One region of the Kitasatospora sp. NPDC092286 genome, then DNA from elsewhere that is predicted to be linked to it. Evidence: riboswitches for the same ligand, from Rfam matches in the RefSeq annotation. Region 1 holds a riboswitch; the other holds the start of a gene.
The links. Region 1 has a riboswitch for magnesium ahead of ACIQIB_RS06070 (magnesium and cobalt transport protein CorA). Riboswitches for the same ligand answer to the same signal wherever they lie in the genome.
Positions count from the first base shown of each region.

Region 2: another riboswitch for magnesium. It lies ahead of ACIQIB_RS07645 (NRAMP family divalent metal transporter); the one in region 1 lies ahead of ACIQIB_RS06070 (magnesium and cobalt transport protein CorA).

Region 1 is NZ_JBIVRD010000004.1:54,357-62,131, forward strand. Features, by position in the region: gene ACIQIB_RS06050 (response regulator) at 1-365, shown strand, start outside; gene ACIQIB_RS06055 (heme NO-binding domain-containing protein) at 682-1,221, shown strand; gene ACIQIB_RS06060 (response regulator) at 1,231-3,855, shown strand; gene ACIQIB_RS06065 (RimK family alpha-L-glutamate ligase) at 4,083-5,015, shown strand; M-box (ykoK) riboswitch at 5,118-5,288, shown strand; gene ACIQIB_RS06070 (magnesium and cobalt transport protein CorA) at 5,660-6,829, shown strand; gene ACIQIB_RS06075 (SIP domain-containing protein) at 7,564-7,775, opposite strand, start outside.
Region 2 is NZ_JBIVRD010000005.1:208,942-216,716, reverse strand. Features, by position in the region: gene asnB (asparagine synthase (glutamine-hydrolyzing)) at 1-1,063, shown strand, start outside; M-box (ykoK) riboswitch at 1,226-1,399, shown strand; gene ACIQIB_RS07645 (NRAMP family divalent metal transporter) at 1,751-3,394, shown strand; gene ACIQIB_RS07640 (YoaK family protein) at 3,562-4,224, shown strand; partial or broken gene ACIQIB_RS07635 (Uma2 family endonuclease) at 4,239-4,478, opposite strand; gene ACIQIB_RS07630 (hypothetical protein) at 4,596-5,264, opposite strand; gene ACIQIB_RS07625 (PadR family transcriptional regulator) at 5,700-6,224, shown strand; gene ACIQIB_RS07620 (ABC transporter ATP-binding protein) at 6,221-6,907, shown strand; gene ACIQIB_RS07615 (FtsX-like permease family protein) at 6,904-7,775, shown strand, end outside.

The DNA.
Region 1 (7,775 bases):
TGGCCGCGGCCCGCATGATGGCGCAGGAAGCCCTGCTGGACTTCAATACGTGGCTGAAGCGCGAAGGCCTGGGTACGGGATTCAGAATCGGAATCGGCTTGAACAGTGGCCCGGTGATGTCCGGAACAGTAGGGTCGGAACGCCGCCTCGAGTATGCGGCGGTGGGTGATACCACCAATACCGCATCCCGTCTTGAGCAAATGACCAAAGAGGTACCGCACGCGATTTTGATCTCAAACGAAACCTACGCCATGCTGAGCAGGCATTCCGACGACCTCGTCTTCGTCGGAGAGATATCCCTTCGCGGGAAGCGGTCCTCCGTCGGTGTCTGGGGAGATGGATCGAAAGGGGCCGCCGCCGGCTGAAGGCGTGCCGCGCCCTAAAGGCCCTAAAGGCGCACTGTACCGGCTCACGCGCGGCGCCAAAGGTGTACGGGGGCAAGAGCGCTCCATGGCGACCGGTCTGCCATCCTCCCCTCCAGTCGCACCGGTGTCCGGGCGGGCGTATGCTGGTTCCGCTCATTCAATATGCGGCTGCTGGAGACGCCACAGTAATAAGCGATGAAGATGTCTTCGCATAAAATGGCATTCGAGAATCAATCGCGGCACTCGTGAAAGCCGGCACCCTCGGATCCGTGGACTTGGTTGCCGTCGAGACGTCAGGGCAAGGGGATGAGATGCGATGAAGGGCGTCGTTTTTGATCTCTTCAATGAGGTGGTCTCGCAGAAGTACGGCCTGACCGCATGGGAAGACCTGATCAACGCTGCAGGTGTTGAGGGAGTGTATACGTCGCTCGGCAACTACCCGGATGCCGAGTTCCTGAAAATAGTTGCCGAAGCGGCGTCCATGTTCGGTATGTCAGAAGACGAAATTGTTCGCTGGCTGGGGCGCGAGGCGCTGCCGATCTTCGCCGAAAGATATCCCGTGTTCTTCGAGAGACACAGCTCGGCTCGAACCTTCCTGCTGACACTGAACGACATCATACATCCCGAAGTGAGGCGGCTCTATCCCGGTGCCGATGTGCCTAGTTTCAGATTCGATACGTCGTCCGATGATGTACTCATCATGAGCTACAGGTCGGAACGACAGCTGTGCTGGTTCGGCGAAGGACTTATCGAGGGTGCGGCCGTTCACTTCGGGGAGTCCGTTCAGATCAAGCAGCCCAGATGCACCGGGCGAGGGGACGAAGAATGCGTATTTGAAGTAAGGCTAGCGTCATAGGAGATTACGGTGGAGCGTGAGCGGAATATAGATCGGGAAGCAGCTCTGCTGGAAAGCCTACTGAACAAGGAACGCAAGGCGCGGCGGCAGGCCGAGCTGATATCAGAGGAAATGATTCGCAAGCTGCATGACGCAAAGAACCAGGAGCTCGAGAAGCAGCGGGGTCTGGAACTGCTGGAGTCGGTGGCTGCGGCATGCAACAACGCGCTCCAGGTGAGCGATCCGCTGCTTGCCGCGGTAAAAGGAATATGCACCTTCACGGGGTGCCCGGCCGGTCATGCGCTGTCGTTCTCGCCGGACAGCGGCATGCTTGCCTCGTACTCGCGTTATTGGTGGGCGGACGATCCGGAACACCTGCGAGCGCTGCAGGCGAATGATGGGCTCATGGTTCCCCGGGGGCGTGGGCCGGCCGGACGCGCCCTGCTGTCCACCGAGGCGCTGACAGGCACCGTCGGCAGCGAGGACGAAGAAATAGATTACATCAAGTCCTGTCGTGAACTCGGAATCACCGAGTTCCTGACGCTTCCTGTTTTCTGTGAATCCGAAGTCATTTTTGTGCTTGAGTTCTTTGCCGCGCCGGGAAAAATCAGCCAGGACGAGATGCTCACGAAGCTGCTGATTCAGGTCGGCGCTCAGCTGTCACGCGTGGTTGAAAGGGCGAAGGCAGAGCGGGAGTTGCAGGACGCGCGCTCGGTCGCGGAGACCGCGGCCCGCAGCAAGAGCTCGTTCCTGGCCACCATGAGTCATGAGATCAGGACCCCGATGAACGCAGTCATCGGGATGACTGAATTGCTGCTGTCTACTGAACTGACGTCCGAACAGCGAAACTTTGTTGATATCATCAATTCCAGCGGGGAGGCCCTGCTTGGTATCATCAATGACGTTCTGGACTTCTCCAAGATAGAAGCCGGCGGGCTGGAGCTGGAGAGCCGGCCGTTCTCCCTGCGTGATATGATGGATTCCGCGGTCGGGGTGATTGCCACCCGTGCCGCAGAAAAATCGCTCGAACTTGCCTGCCTGGTTGAGCCTGACGTTCCGGACAGGCTGGTCGGCGACGGAATGCGTCTCCGGCAAGTACTGACCAACCTCCTCTCCAATGCGATTAAATTTACCGAGACCGGTGAAGTCGTAGTCTCGGTGAGAACCACTGAGGATGTCGACGGGGACGACCGGGCCACGCGGTTGCATTTTTCCGTTTCGGATACGGGTATAGGCATCCCTGAAGATCGCATGGATCGACTCTTCCGGGATTTCAGCCAGGTGGATTCGTCCACCACTCGCCGGTACGGGGGGACGGGCCTGGGGCTGGCGATCAGCAAGCGCCTCGTCGAGATGATGGATGGTTTCATGAAGGTGGAGAGCAAGAGCGGTGTCGGCTCTGTCTTCAGCTTCGAAATCAATCTGGAGGTCGCCGAAGGCAGTCTGCCGCCTGTCGCGGAAGAACCACTGCGACTGAAGCGCCTGCTCATTGTCGATGACAATGCGGTCAACCGCGAAGTGGTCAGGCGGCACGCTGATTCATGGAACATGGTGCCCTATGAAACGGCCTTCCCCGAAGATTCCCTCAGAATACTTGAGTCGGGCGATCCGTTTGATGTGGCAGTCATCGACATGATGATGCCGAAGATGGATGGCGTGGAGCTGGCCAGGAGGATCCACCGGATCCTGGGTCGTGAACGTCTGCCGCTCATACTGGCAACCTCACTGGTGACGTCCAGAGAACTGATCGACCGTGAAGAATTCTCCGCGGTCCTGACCAAGCCTATAAGGGCTTCGCAGCTGCATGATGCGCTTGTGACGGTCATCGTGGGCAAGCGGGAACCCGCCGGGGTGAGCCCTTCCCCGAGCAAGGGTACGTCTCCTGACGGCGCGTCTTCTGACCTGAAAATCCTGCTGGCCGAGGACAATGCGGTGAATCAGCAGATCGCTACGCTGATGTTGCGGAAACTCGGCCACACCGCCGAGATAGTCGACGACGGCAGTCAGGCCGTCGATGCCGTCCTCAATGATTGCTACGACGTCGTGCTGATGGACGTGCAGATGCCCGTCATGGACGGCCTCGAGGCGTCGCGGAAGATCAATCAAATGCTTGAGGCCGGCCGCCGTCCTTACATAATCGCGATGACGGCGAACGCGATGCAGGGCGACCGCGAAATCTGCCTTGCCGCGGGCATGGACGACTACATAGCGAAACCGATAAAGAGTGACCAGTTGGCTGAAGCGCTGAGCCGTGTGTCCGCACCCGGCGGCGAGCAGGACACCACCCCGCAGCCGGAGCACTCCGACACTTCGGTCAGCCGAGAGGTTCTGGAGCGTCTCTGTGACGACCTGGGCGGGGCTTCCTCGGTTGCTGAACTGGCCGAGCTGTTTGTGGAAGATGCGCCGAAACTGATATCCGCCATGTCGGGCAGTCAGCAGAACGACGAGGTGCGGCGGGCCGCTCACACGCTGAAGTCCAGCGCCAGGGCCCTGGGGGCTGACGTGCTGGCCGATATGGCAGCGGAGATCGAAGCACAAGCCCGCGCGGAAACCCTTGGGGAATTCAGTGTGAGTGCAATGAGTGACGAATTCCTTCGCGCGAAGAGTCAGCTCTTCGAGATTCTCACCGAACTGGAAAGCCACAGTCTCGGTTGACTCGCCTCGCTCAGGGGCCGCGGGCGAGGAAGAGGTCGCTGATGTGAAGCATGCCGATGCCGCCACCACGGGCATCGAGCAGCCGAGCGGTCTCGGCCAGGGCCCGGACGCGGGCACCGACCCGGCCCCGGTCCGACCGGGAACGAAGAGGATTCCGGCCACCGGAGGCGGGGCCAGGCCTGGAACACGCTCTTGCCCGGGCCGGGCGGGGCCTGTTCCATGGCGGCATGCCGCGAAGCGAGCTCGTTCTGATGACGGATCACAGCTCGACCGAGGGAAGCCGGGAGACTCTGGCCACCGCCGCGCGGATGCTCACCGGCCGGGCGCCCGTCCTGCTCGACGCGCGGCACTTCATGCGCGGCGGCACCGGCCGGATCGGCCCGGCCGCCGACGGCGGGCTCCGCCTGGAGGTGCCGGCCGAGGGCCTCGCCGTGACGGCGGACACCGTGCTGGTCTACGAGATACCGCCGCACAAGCGGCGCGCCTTCGAGGCCTGCCAGCAGCGGCTCCGCGCGTACGGCGCCCGTTCGCTCGGCACCGACACGGACGGCTGGCGGGCGGCCACCGAGAAGGACCGGACCGTCGAGCGCTTCAGCCGGGACGGCATCGCGCACATGCCCACCATCGCGCTCTCCCGGCCGACCCCCGAGGCCGCCGTCGATGCCTTCGACCGCCTCGGCGGCGACGTCTGGGCCCGGCCGACCGTCGGAATGGGCGGCAACGATGTCTTCCACGTCACCACCCGCGACCAGCTCACCGCCGCCGCGGACCACTACGTGGCCTCGGGCGCCGACTGGCTGATCGCCCGCGACGCCGGGAACTTCAACGCCGACGGCCGGCGCCACCAGTACCGGGTGGTGGTGCTCGGCGGGCGCGTCGTCCGCGCGGTCGAGCACGTCCAGCCGGATCCGGACGCGCCCTGCAACGAGATCCAGGGCGCCGTCTCGACGCTGCTGGAGGACGGCGAACTGCCTGCGGGTCTGGCCGAGTTGGCCGTCTCCGCGACCAAGTCCCTGGGCCTGCCGCTCGGCGGTGTCGACCTCGGCGCGGAGAACGGCGGCGTCGTCTTCGAGGTCAACGTCCACCCGGTGTTCGGCAGCGTCGGGGGCCTGGAGACGGTCGCCCTGCCGTACACCGCCGCCCACCTCGCACTGGGCTGAGCCGAAGCGGCGGCCCGGGCCCGTCGGGGCCCCGGTGGAGGCCTCGGCGGAGGCCCTGGTCAAGGGCGCGGTCGCGCGGGTACTAGACTTGGCACAGTTGTGAAGGCACCTCGTTCGGTGAGGCGTCGCCACGGACACAGGCCACTGACCCCACGACGTCGAGAGACGCCCAGGTTCAGGACAGGTCTCCCCGGCCTAAGGGGTGATCCCAAGTGGCTGCACCCCCGGGTGCTACGCCGTGGCGTGCCAAAGCTCTGACGAGATCAGGGGTGCCCCGCCCGTCCCGCGGCCAGGTGTGCCCGCGGCGCGTGGTGTGGATCTCCCTGATGGCCCCGGTAACGGCGACCCGAGTACGGGCGCCCCGACGGCGAGGAGGTGAGACCTGTGGAGAGCAGTAGTCCGGGCCGAAGTCGGCCCCGCCCCAGGACGTCCCCCTCTTCTCCTGGCACCCGGCACTTCTCCTCCCGTACCGCTCCCGCACCCCGCCGCCGTACCGCCCGCCGCTGACAGCGGCGGCTCCGGCCGCGTGGTCCGGGCGCCGTGCGCGGTGGAGGACGGCCGGGCGCCTCCCGCCCCCGCCCCGCCCGACCCCGCGGCCCCCGGCCTCGGCAGCGGCGGACACCGACCCGTGGAGGTACCCCGCCATGTCCGACTGGCGTGTGCGCGCCGTGCGCGCGAGCAAGCGTCCGTTCTCCCGTTCCGTCACCACGCCGCGCGGCGGCGACGCGCAGCCGGCGCCCGAGCACTCGATGGACCCGAGGCCCGACCAGCCCGCGGAGCCCGTCACGCTGGAGCGCTCCGTCGTGGACGCGGCCGTCTACCGGGGCGGGCACCGGGTCGAGGAACCCGCCAGCCTGGCCGACATCTACCGCCAGCTGCCCGGCAAGCCCGGCACGATGGCCTGGATCGGCCTGTTCCGGCCCGCCGAGGCGCAGCTGCTGGAGGCCGCCGAGCGGTTCAACCTGCACGAGCTGGCGGTCGAGGACGCGATCGTCGCCCACCAGCGGCCGAAGCTGGAGCGCTACGGCGACACGCTCTTCGTCGTGCTGCGCGCCGCCCGCTACCTGGACGACGTGGAGGAGGTCGACTTCGGCGAGATCCACCTCTTCGTCGGCCCCGACTTCGTCCTCACCGTGCGCCACTCGCAGGCCCCGGACCTCTCCGCGGTGCGCAGCCGCCTGGAGGCCGACCCGGAGCTGCTCGCGCTCGGCCCCGAGGCGGTGCTGTACGCGGTGCTGGACGCGGTCGTCGACGGGTACGCGCCGGTGATCGCCGGGTTGCAGCACGACATCGACGAGATCGAGACCGAGGTGTTCGGCGGTGACCCGCAGGTGTCCCGCCGCATCTACGAACTCTCCCGCGAGGTGATCGAGTTCCAGCGGGCCACCCGTCCGCTGCTGGAGATCATGAAGAGCCTGGAGGCGGGCTTCGGCAAGTACGGCACCGACGACGAGCTCCAGCGCTACCTGCGGGACGTGGCCGACCACGCCACGTACGCCGCCGAGCGGGTGGACGGCTTCCGGCAGATGCTGCAGAACATCCTGACCGTCAACGCGACCCTGGTCTCGCAGCGGCAGAACGAGGAGATGAAGCAGCTCGCCGAGGCCGGGCACGTGCAGAACGACGAGATCAAGAAGATCTCCTCCTGGGCGGCCATCCTCTTCGCGCCGACCCTGATCGGCACCGTCTACGGCATGAACTTCGAGCTCATGCCGGAGCTCAAGTGGGCGTTCGGGTACCCGTTCGCGATCGGGCTGATGGCGCTCGTCTGCACCGGCCTCTACCTGGTGTTCAAACGCCGCAACTGGCTCTGAGTGCCGCGGCTCGCCCGTGACCCGCCGTGAGCGGCACGACGTTCGGACAGGGCGTCAGGGTTCCGTCAGGGCGGGCCGGAGGGGCTTGCCCCCCGCCCGCGCCGACGGCTTGGATGAAGGGCATGAACCGCCCGGCACGCCACCACGACCGCCCGCCGCATCCGCGGCCGCCGGTCGTCGCTGCCGCGGCCGTCATCGCCGTGCGCTGAACCGCGCCTCCCCGCCGGACGGCACGGCCCGCGCCGCCCCCTGCCCCGTCGCCGCGGGGCAGGGGGCGGACGCCTTCTCGTACCTTCGTCCCGCACCCCGGCCGGGCGGCTGAAGGAGGCGGTCACCCTCGGCACCGGCCTGGCGATCGGCGTCCGGCCGCGGCTGCGGGAGTACCGGTAGCGGGCTGGTCCGCCGCACTTGTCAGTGGGCCGCCGTAGGGTCGTTCGGGTGCCGAAGAACGGCGACGGACGGCCGCGCGGTTCCACGTGCGGCCGGTCCGGACGGATCGTCAGGGCGTATCGCGATGAAGCAGACGGCGAAGCGGGCGCTGGTCGGTGCGGCCGGGGCGTTGGGCGCGGTGCTGGTCCTCGCCGGGCCATCCGGTGGGGTCTGACGGCCACCCAGGAGGACTGACCGGGCGGCCCCTGCGGCCGGACCACGCGGCGGCACTCCGCTGACGTGGAGCGGTCCGGGACCGGCGGGTGCCCGGCCGCGCGCCGGGGCGGTGTGCACCGACCGGGGGCTCAGTCGTCCGTGTCGGCGGCGGGGCCTTCGTCGGCGCGCTGGTCCTCGGTGCGTCCGGTACGCCAGTAGCCCATGAAGCAGACGGCGCGGCGGTCGATTCCGCGTTCGCCGACGAGGTGGCGGCGCAGCTCCCGGACGGCGGCGGCCTCGCCGGCAACATGTGCGGGGTGACCGCTGTGGTGCGGACGATCAGGAGCGGGAGGGTGCGGAC
Region 2 (7,775 bases), on a different contig from region 1:
GCTCTGCAGCCTGCTCTCCGGCGGCCTCGACTCCACCGTCGTCACCGCGCTCGTCGCCGACGAACTCCGGCTGTCCGAAGGCCCGCAGGCCAAGCTGCGCTCCTACGCCGTCGACTACAGCGACCAGGCCGAGCAGTTCACCGGCGACGTGCTGCGCACCGGCCACGACACCCCGTACGCCGCCGAGGCCGGCGCCTTCATCGGCAGCGACCACTCCACCGTGGTCCTCGACCCGCGCACCCTGCTCGACATCGAGAACCGCCGGGCCGTGGTCGTCTCCCGTGACTCGCCGATCGGCGTCGGCGACATGGACACCTCGCTCTACCTGCTGTTCGGCGAGATCCGCAAGCACTCCACCGTCGCCCTCTCCGGCGAGGCCGCGGACGAGGTGTTCGGCGGCTACCCGTGGTTCCACAACCCCAAGGCGCTCGCCGCGCAGACCTTCCCGTGGCTGCTGGTCACCGGCGACGAGGCCGCCATGCCGATCAACCCCGACCTCGCCGCCCACCTGCGGATCGGCGAGTTCCGCGACGACACCTACCGCACCTCGCTGGCCGCCGTCCCGCACCTGGACGGCGAGAGCGCCGCCGAGCACCGCCAGCGCGAGATGCAGCACCTCTCGCTGACCCGCTGGCTGCGTCAGCTGCTGCACCGCAAGGACCGCCTCTCGATGGCCCAGGGGCTGGAGGTCCGCGTCCCCTACTGCGACCACCGGCTGGTCGAGTACGCCTTCAACGCCCCCTGGTCGATGAAGAGTTACGACGGCCGGGAGAAGAGCCTGCTGCGCGCCACCGGTCAGGGCCTGGCCCCCGACTCGGTGCTGTGGCGGCCCAAGAACCACTACCCGGCGACCCACCACGCCGACTACAACAGCGGCCTTCAGCGGCTCGCCCGGGAGGCGCTCGACGCGCCGCACGTCCGCGACATCGCCGACGAGACCGTCATCAAGGCCAGCCTCGACACCCCGGCCGACCAGTTGGAGTGGGGCCACCGGCTGCGGCTGGAGCGGGTGGTGGACCTCGCGCTCTGGCTCGACCACCACCGCCCCGCGCTCGCCCTCTGAGGCCTGCCGCCCGCGCCGCCCGCTCCCGCCCCGGACACCCCCGGGCCGGGAGCGGGCCCCGTTCCACCCGCTTTCGCCCAGGTCCCGGTCAAGCTTCTACAAAGCTGTAGAGACCCGTTCGGCGGAGGGGCTATGCTTCTCAAGGTTTGACAGAAGACGAAGAAGGCACCTCGTTCGGTGAGGCGTCTTCACGGACACAGGCCACTGACCCGACGACGTCGAGAGACGCCCAGGTTCAGGACAGATCCTCCCGACTTAAGGGTTGATCCCAAGTGGCTTCCCCGCCAAGGGGATTACGCCGTGAAGTGCCAAAGCTCTGACGAGTAGGGGTGTGCCGGCCCGGCGGGTCGGCCCGCTCCTTGCCGTGTCGATCCGGCGCACCCGTGGTGCGTCGCCGGCCGGGAGGAGGCGAGAGACATGGACAGTAGTAGTCCGGGCCACAGTCGCCCCGGCCCCCGCCTGCTTTCGCTCACCCCCGGCACGCGGTAACAACCTCCCCCGCGCGTACTCCTGACGCACCGTCATGCCCCGCCGCCCCCGGCCCGGCCGTGACGCGCGTCCGGCGCGCCGCCATGCCCGCCCGGCCCTTTGCCGCCGCGGGCCGCGGTGCCGTGCGCCCGCAGGGGGGATCGCTGCTGCGCGCCCCCGACCGGCCCCCTCGCAGAGAAGGGGTCAGGGAGGCACGTCATGACGAACGTGATGCTCGACCCCGAGGTTCCCACGCCGCGTGCGGCCGTACTGGACGACGCCCACCTGGGCGACATCAAGGGCGCCCTCGGCACCATCCGCCTCGACGACGACACCCCGCGCCACGGGCTCTCCGCCCGGCTCAGGACGCTGCTCGCGGTCATTGGTCCCGGCCTGATCGTGATGGTCGGCGACAACGACGCCGGCGCCTTCGCCACCTACGGTCAGGCCGGCCAGAACTACGGCACCCACCTGCTGTGGACGCTGCTGCTGCTCGTCCCCGTCCTCTACGTCAACCAGGAGATGGTGCTCCGCCTGGGCGCCGTCACCGGGGTGGGCCACGCCCGGCTGATCCTGGAACGGTTCGGCAGGTTCTGGGGCGCCTTCTCGGTGATCGACCTGCTGCTGCTGAACGCGCTGACGCTGGTCACCGAGTTCATCGGCATCACGCTCGCGGCCGGCTACCTCGGACTGCCCAAGGCCCTGGCCGTCGTGCTGGCCGCCGCGGTCATCATCGCCTCCGCGTTCACCGGCTCGTTCCGGCGCTTCGAGCGGATCGCCATCGCCCTGTGCGCAGGCTCGCTGCTGCTGGTACCGGTCTACTTCCTGATCCACCCGTCGGCGACGCGGATGGCCCGTGACCTCGTCGTGCCGAACCTGCCGGGCGGCGCCGGGCAGTTGTCCACCGTGATGTTGCTGATCATCGGCATCGTCGGGACCACGGTGGCCCCCTGGCAGCTGTTCTTCCAGCAGTCGTACGTCATCGACAAGCGGATCACCCCGCGCTTCATGGCCTACGAGAAGGTCGACCTGTGGATCGGCATCGTCGTCGTGGTCGTCGGCGCCGCCGCGATGACGGGCTTCACCGCCGCGGCCTTCGCGGGCACCGACGGCTTCGGGCAGTTCACCGACGCGGCGGGCATCGCGCACGGCCTGGCCGTGAAGGCGGGCGAACTCGCCGGGGTGCTCTTCGCGATCGCGCTGCTGGACGCCTCGATCATCGGGGCCTTCGCGGTCTCGCTCTCCACCGCGTACGCGGTCGGCGACGTGCTCGGCGTGAAGCACTCGCTGCACCGGGGCGTGGGCGGGGCCAAGGGTTTCTACGCCGTCTACGCGGGCCTGGTGACGGTGGCCGCCACCATCGTGCTGATCCCCGGCTCCCCGCTCGGTCTGCTCACCGAGGGCGTCCAGACCCTGGCCGGCGTGCTGCTGCCGTCCGCCTCGGTCTTCCTGCTGCTGCTCTGCAACGACAAGGACGTCCTCGGCCCCTGGGTCAACGGGCCCCGGACCAACGCCTTCACGGCGGCGGTGGTCGGCGTCCTGGTCACCCTCTCGGTGGTCCTGACCGCGGCCGTGCTCTTCCCGGACATCAGCGCCGACACCATCCTCACCGTCATGGCGGTCTGCGGCGTCCTCGGGGTGTCGGCCGCCGGGTACTCCTTCGTCCGCCGGCGCACCGGCACCGAGAAGGACCGCATCGACCGCACCGGGCGGGAGAACTGGCGGATGCCGCCGCTGGAGACCCTCGCCCGGCCCACGGTCTCCACCGCCTACAGGATCGGCATGGGCGCGCTGCGCGGCTACCTGCTGGTCGCGATGGTCCTGGTCGTCGTCAAGATCGTCCAGGTCGCGCTCAACCACTGAGCCGCCGAGCCTCCGGACTCGCCCCGACCGACCTGCGGGCCCGCCCGGTGCTCGCCTGACCGGGATCCCGGGCCGACGGGCGTAGAACGGAGTACCCGCGATCATCGAAGCGCACCACTGGAGGACACAGGGTGAAGACCGACCGCCGCCACGGCCCGCTGGTACCGATGCTGCTGGTGCTCACCGTCGTCACCGGGCTGGTGGACGCGGTCAGTTACCTCGAACTCGGCCATGTCTTCGTCGCCAACATGACCGGGAACGTGGTCTTCCTCGGCTTCGCCCTGGCCGGCGCGGCCGGGCTCTCCGCCACCGCCTCGCTGGCCGCCCTGGCGGCCTTCCTGGTGGGCGCGTTCGCCGGTGGCCGGCTCTGCGAGCGGCTGCCCGGTCACCGGGGAAGGCTGCTCGTCGCCTCGGCCGTGATCCAGGCGGTCCTGCTGGCGGGCAGCACCGCCCTGGCGGCCGTGGCCGGCCACACCACCGACGCGGCCCGGTACGGCCTGATCGGCCTGCTCGGCTTCGCGATGGGCCTGCAGAACGCCGTCGTGCGCTTCCTCAAGGTCCCCGACCTCACCACCACCGTGCTGACCATGACCCTGACCGGCCTGGCCGCCGACCGCGCGGGCGCCCGCCGCCTCGCCTCGGCCGTCTGGATGTTCGCCGGCGCCCTGCTCGGCGCCCTGCTGGTCTTCCACGCCACCGTCACCACCGCGCTGGCCGTGGCGCTCACCCTGCTGATCGCGGTCGCCGCCGCCACCCACCGCGCCTCCACCTCCGCCCCCGGCGGGCCCACCCCGGCCTGGACCCGCCCGGGGGGCGCCGGGGACAACTAAGGCGTGGGGCGCCGTCAGAACCCGTTGGTGTCGAGGCTGAGGCCGAAGGGCTCCGGCAGGTGCACGGGAGTCCCGAACGGGTGCGGACCCTCCACACGCGTGTAGCCGAGCTTCCCGGGCTGGGAGAACAGCGTGCAGGCGCGTTCCTGGCGGTCCACCAGCAGGTACACGGGTGCCCCGTACTGCGAGTGCCGGCGGCGTTTGGCCGTGCGGCCGGTGTCACCGTTCGACGGTGACGTGACCTCGACGACCTGCTCCACCGTGCGGTGCGAGATCTCCGCGAACGCCCTGACCCAGTCGACGGGTTCGGCCGGCGGCTCAAGGGTGGGGTGGCGGCTCGCGGCTGCGGGTGAATCGGCCATGGGCGCAGCTCAGCCCTCCTGCGGGCCGCCCGGGCTGCGGCTGCCGCGGCCGCTCCAGAGCGGTTCCAGGCGGGCCCAGGACCGCTGCCACTCCTGGTCGGCCCGCCGGTCGAGGGCGCGCAGCCGCAGTGCGAGGCCGCCGCCGAGCGCGGCGGCGAGGGCGGCGAAGCCGGAGAGGCCGGTGCAGACCGCCTCGACCGCGACGCCGACCCGGGTGGCCGGGGGGTCGGCCCGTCCGCCGTCGTCGTCCACCCAGACGGTGACGGTGGACCCGGCGGTGGCGGAGCGGGGCGCCTCGGCCCGGCCGGTGTGCTGCTGCCCGTCGGGGTACGCCCAGGAGACGGTGACGTCGGCCCGGCTCTCGTAGCCGCCCGCCCAGCGGCTGTTCGCGGCGTTGCCGGGCCGGGCCGCGGTGAGCAGGACGGCGTCGACCCGGTGCAGCCGGGCGCGGTCCGCCGAGGCGTCATGGTCGGCGGCGTGGAAGGAGAGCAGCGCGGCGCCGACGGCGGCGGACAGCGCGAGGAGCAGGCCCAGGAGCGCCGCGGCCCACGCCCGGCTGCGGGACCGGTCCAGCGGTCGGACGGGCGGATCGCGGCGGGCGCCGAGGGCCCGTCGCAGGTGCCGGCCCGCCCGCCGCGGCAGCGACGCGGCCCGGGTCGGGCGGGGTGTGCTGGACACGATGCGTGCTCCTCCGGGGTGTTCGCCGGGCTTCGGCATCCAATCTCTCTCCGCTCCCGGTCCGCGCACAAGGGCTGAGCGGACCGTACCGGCCGGTCCCGTACCGGGACCGGCGGCCTGACGACAGGGACGTTCGGCCCTCGGCGGGGGAGGGGGCGGCAGGGCAGGCTGGTCCCGGCCGCGTCCTCTTGTTGCCGGGACGCGGCGAGGTCCGGCCTGCTGTGGGGGCTCGCCGGGCCGCGGTGTGGAGCAGGGGACGGACGTGGGGCCGTCCCCTGCTCACGCATGTCCCGCCCGGCCCGGCCGCTCCCGTGCGTCAGCGCCCAGCCGGCCCTGACCGCCTCCTGACCGCCTCCTGACCGATGTTCGAGCAGCTCGGCGGACTATTCTCGCCAGCTATACACTCGAAGTATACGTCTGGTGTATGGTCAGCTCATGAGTGTTCCTTTGACCCTTCTGGGCCTGCTGGAGCGAGAGCCGAGCCATGGCTACGACCTCAAGCGCGACTACGACGCCTTCTTCGGGCGGGGCAAGCCCCTGCCGTACGGCCAGGTCTATGCCACGCTCGGCCGACTGGCCCGGGACGGCAAGGTCGTGCCCGCCGAGGCGGAGCCCGGTGACGGTCCCGACCGCAAGCGCTACGTCATCACCGAAGCCGGGGTGACGGAGTTCGAGACCTGGCTCACCGAGCCGGTGTCGCCCGAGCCCAATCTTCAGACGGTGCTCTTCACCAAGGTCGTCCTGGCCCTGATGCTCGGCCGCGACGCCGAGCTGTACCTCGACACCCAGCGCGCCGCCCACCTGCGGCGGATGCGCGAGCTGACCGAACTGCGGCGCACGGGCGCGCTCGTCGACGCCCTGCTCGCCGACCACGGACTGTTCCACCTGGAGGCCGACCTGCGCTGGATCGACCTGACCACCGCCCGGCTGGACGCGCTCGCCGAGGCGGTGCGGTCATGACCCACCTGATCGAGGCCCGCGACATCGAACTCGCCTTCGGCGAGACGCCCGCCCTGCGCGGCGCCGGTCTGGCCGTCGACGCCGGCGAGGTGCTCGCCATCATGGGCCCGAGCGGCTCCGGCAAGTCGACGTTACTGCACTGCCTGGCAGGCATCCTCGTCCCCGACGCGGGGGAGGTCCACTTCGACGGGCAGCGGATCGACACCATGAACGAGGCCCAGCGCAGCGCCCTGCGGCGCGACCGGTTCGGCTTCGTCTTCCAGTTCGGCCAGCTCGTCCCCGAGTTGACGGCCGAGGAGAACGTGGCCCTGCCGCTGCTGCTCGGCGGCACCCGCCGTACGGCGGCCCTCGCCGAGGCCCGGCCCTGGTTCGCCCGGCTCGGCCTGGACGGCCTGGAGCGGCGCCGCTCCGGCGAGCTGTCGGGCGGTCAGGCGCAGCGGGTCGCGCTCGCCCGCGGCCTGGTCGCCCGCCCGCAGGTGCTCTTCGCCGACGAGCCGACCGGCGCGCTGGACTCGCTCACCGGCGAGCAGGTGATGGAGCTGATGGTCGGCGCCGCCCGCGAACAGGGCACCACCGTCATCCTGGTCACCCACGAGCCCCGGGTCGCCGCCTACGCCGACCGCGAGGCGATCGTCCGGGACGGGAAGGCCACCTCGCTCTCGGCCGGACGGATCGCCTCGTGATCGAGTTCGCGCTCCGCCTCGCCGTCAGCGGCGGCCGGGAGGCCATCGCCCGGCTGATCGTCATCGCCGCCGCCGTGGCCATCGGCGTCGGCATGCTGCTCTCCACGCTCGCCAGCATCAACGCCGTCGACAAGGCCAACGACCGGGTGCTCTGGTACAACACCGGGGCGGCCGCCCGCACCGAGACGGCGGCGGTGGACCCGCTCTGGTGGCGGACCCACGCCGACTACCACGACGGCGTCAGGCTCTTCGAGGTGGACGTCGCCGCCACCGGGCCGACCGCGCCCGTCCCGCCGGGCCTGGCCGCGGTGCCGGCACCCGGCGAGTACTACGCCTCGCCGGCCCTCGCCAAGCTGCTGCGCGAGACCCCGGCCGTCGAGCTGGCCGACCGCTTCCCCGGCCGGCTGGCCGGCACCCTCGGTGACGAGGCCCTGCAGTCCCCGGACTCGCTGGTCGCCGTCATCGGCCGCACCCCGGAGGAGGTCAGGGCCCAGCCCGAGGCCAGGACCGTCACCACCATCGCCACCACGCTCCCCGCGGCCTGCGACAACGACTGCCCGGGCGGCGGCGTCCGGGGCGACGCCATGACGCTCATCCTCTCCGTCGTGGCCGGCGCGCTGATCTTCCCGGTGCTCATCTTCATCGGCACCGCGACCCGCCTCTCCGCGGCCACCCGTGAGCAGCGGTTCGCCGCGATGCGCCTGGTCGGCGCCACCCCCCGGCAGGTGTCGGTGATCTCCGCGGTGGAGTCCACGGTGGCCGCCGTCGCCGGGACGGCCGTCGGCTTCGCGCTCTTCCTCCTGCTGCGCCCGGTGGTCGCCACCGTGCCGTTCACCGGCGAACGGTTCTTCACCGGCGACCTGACCCT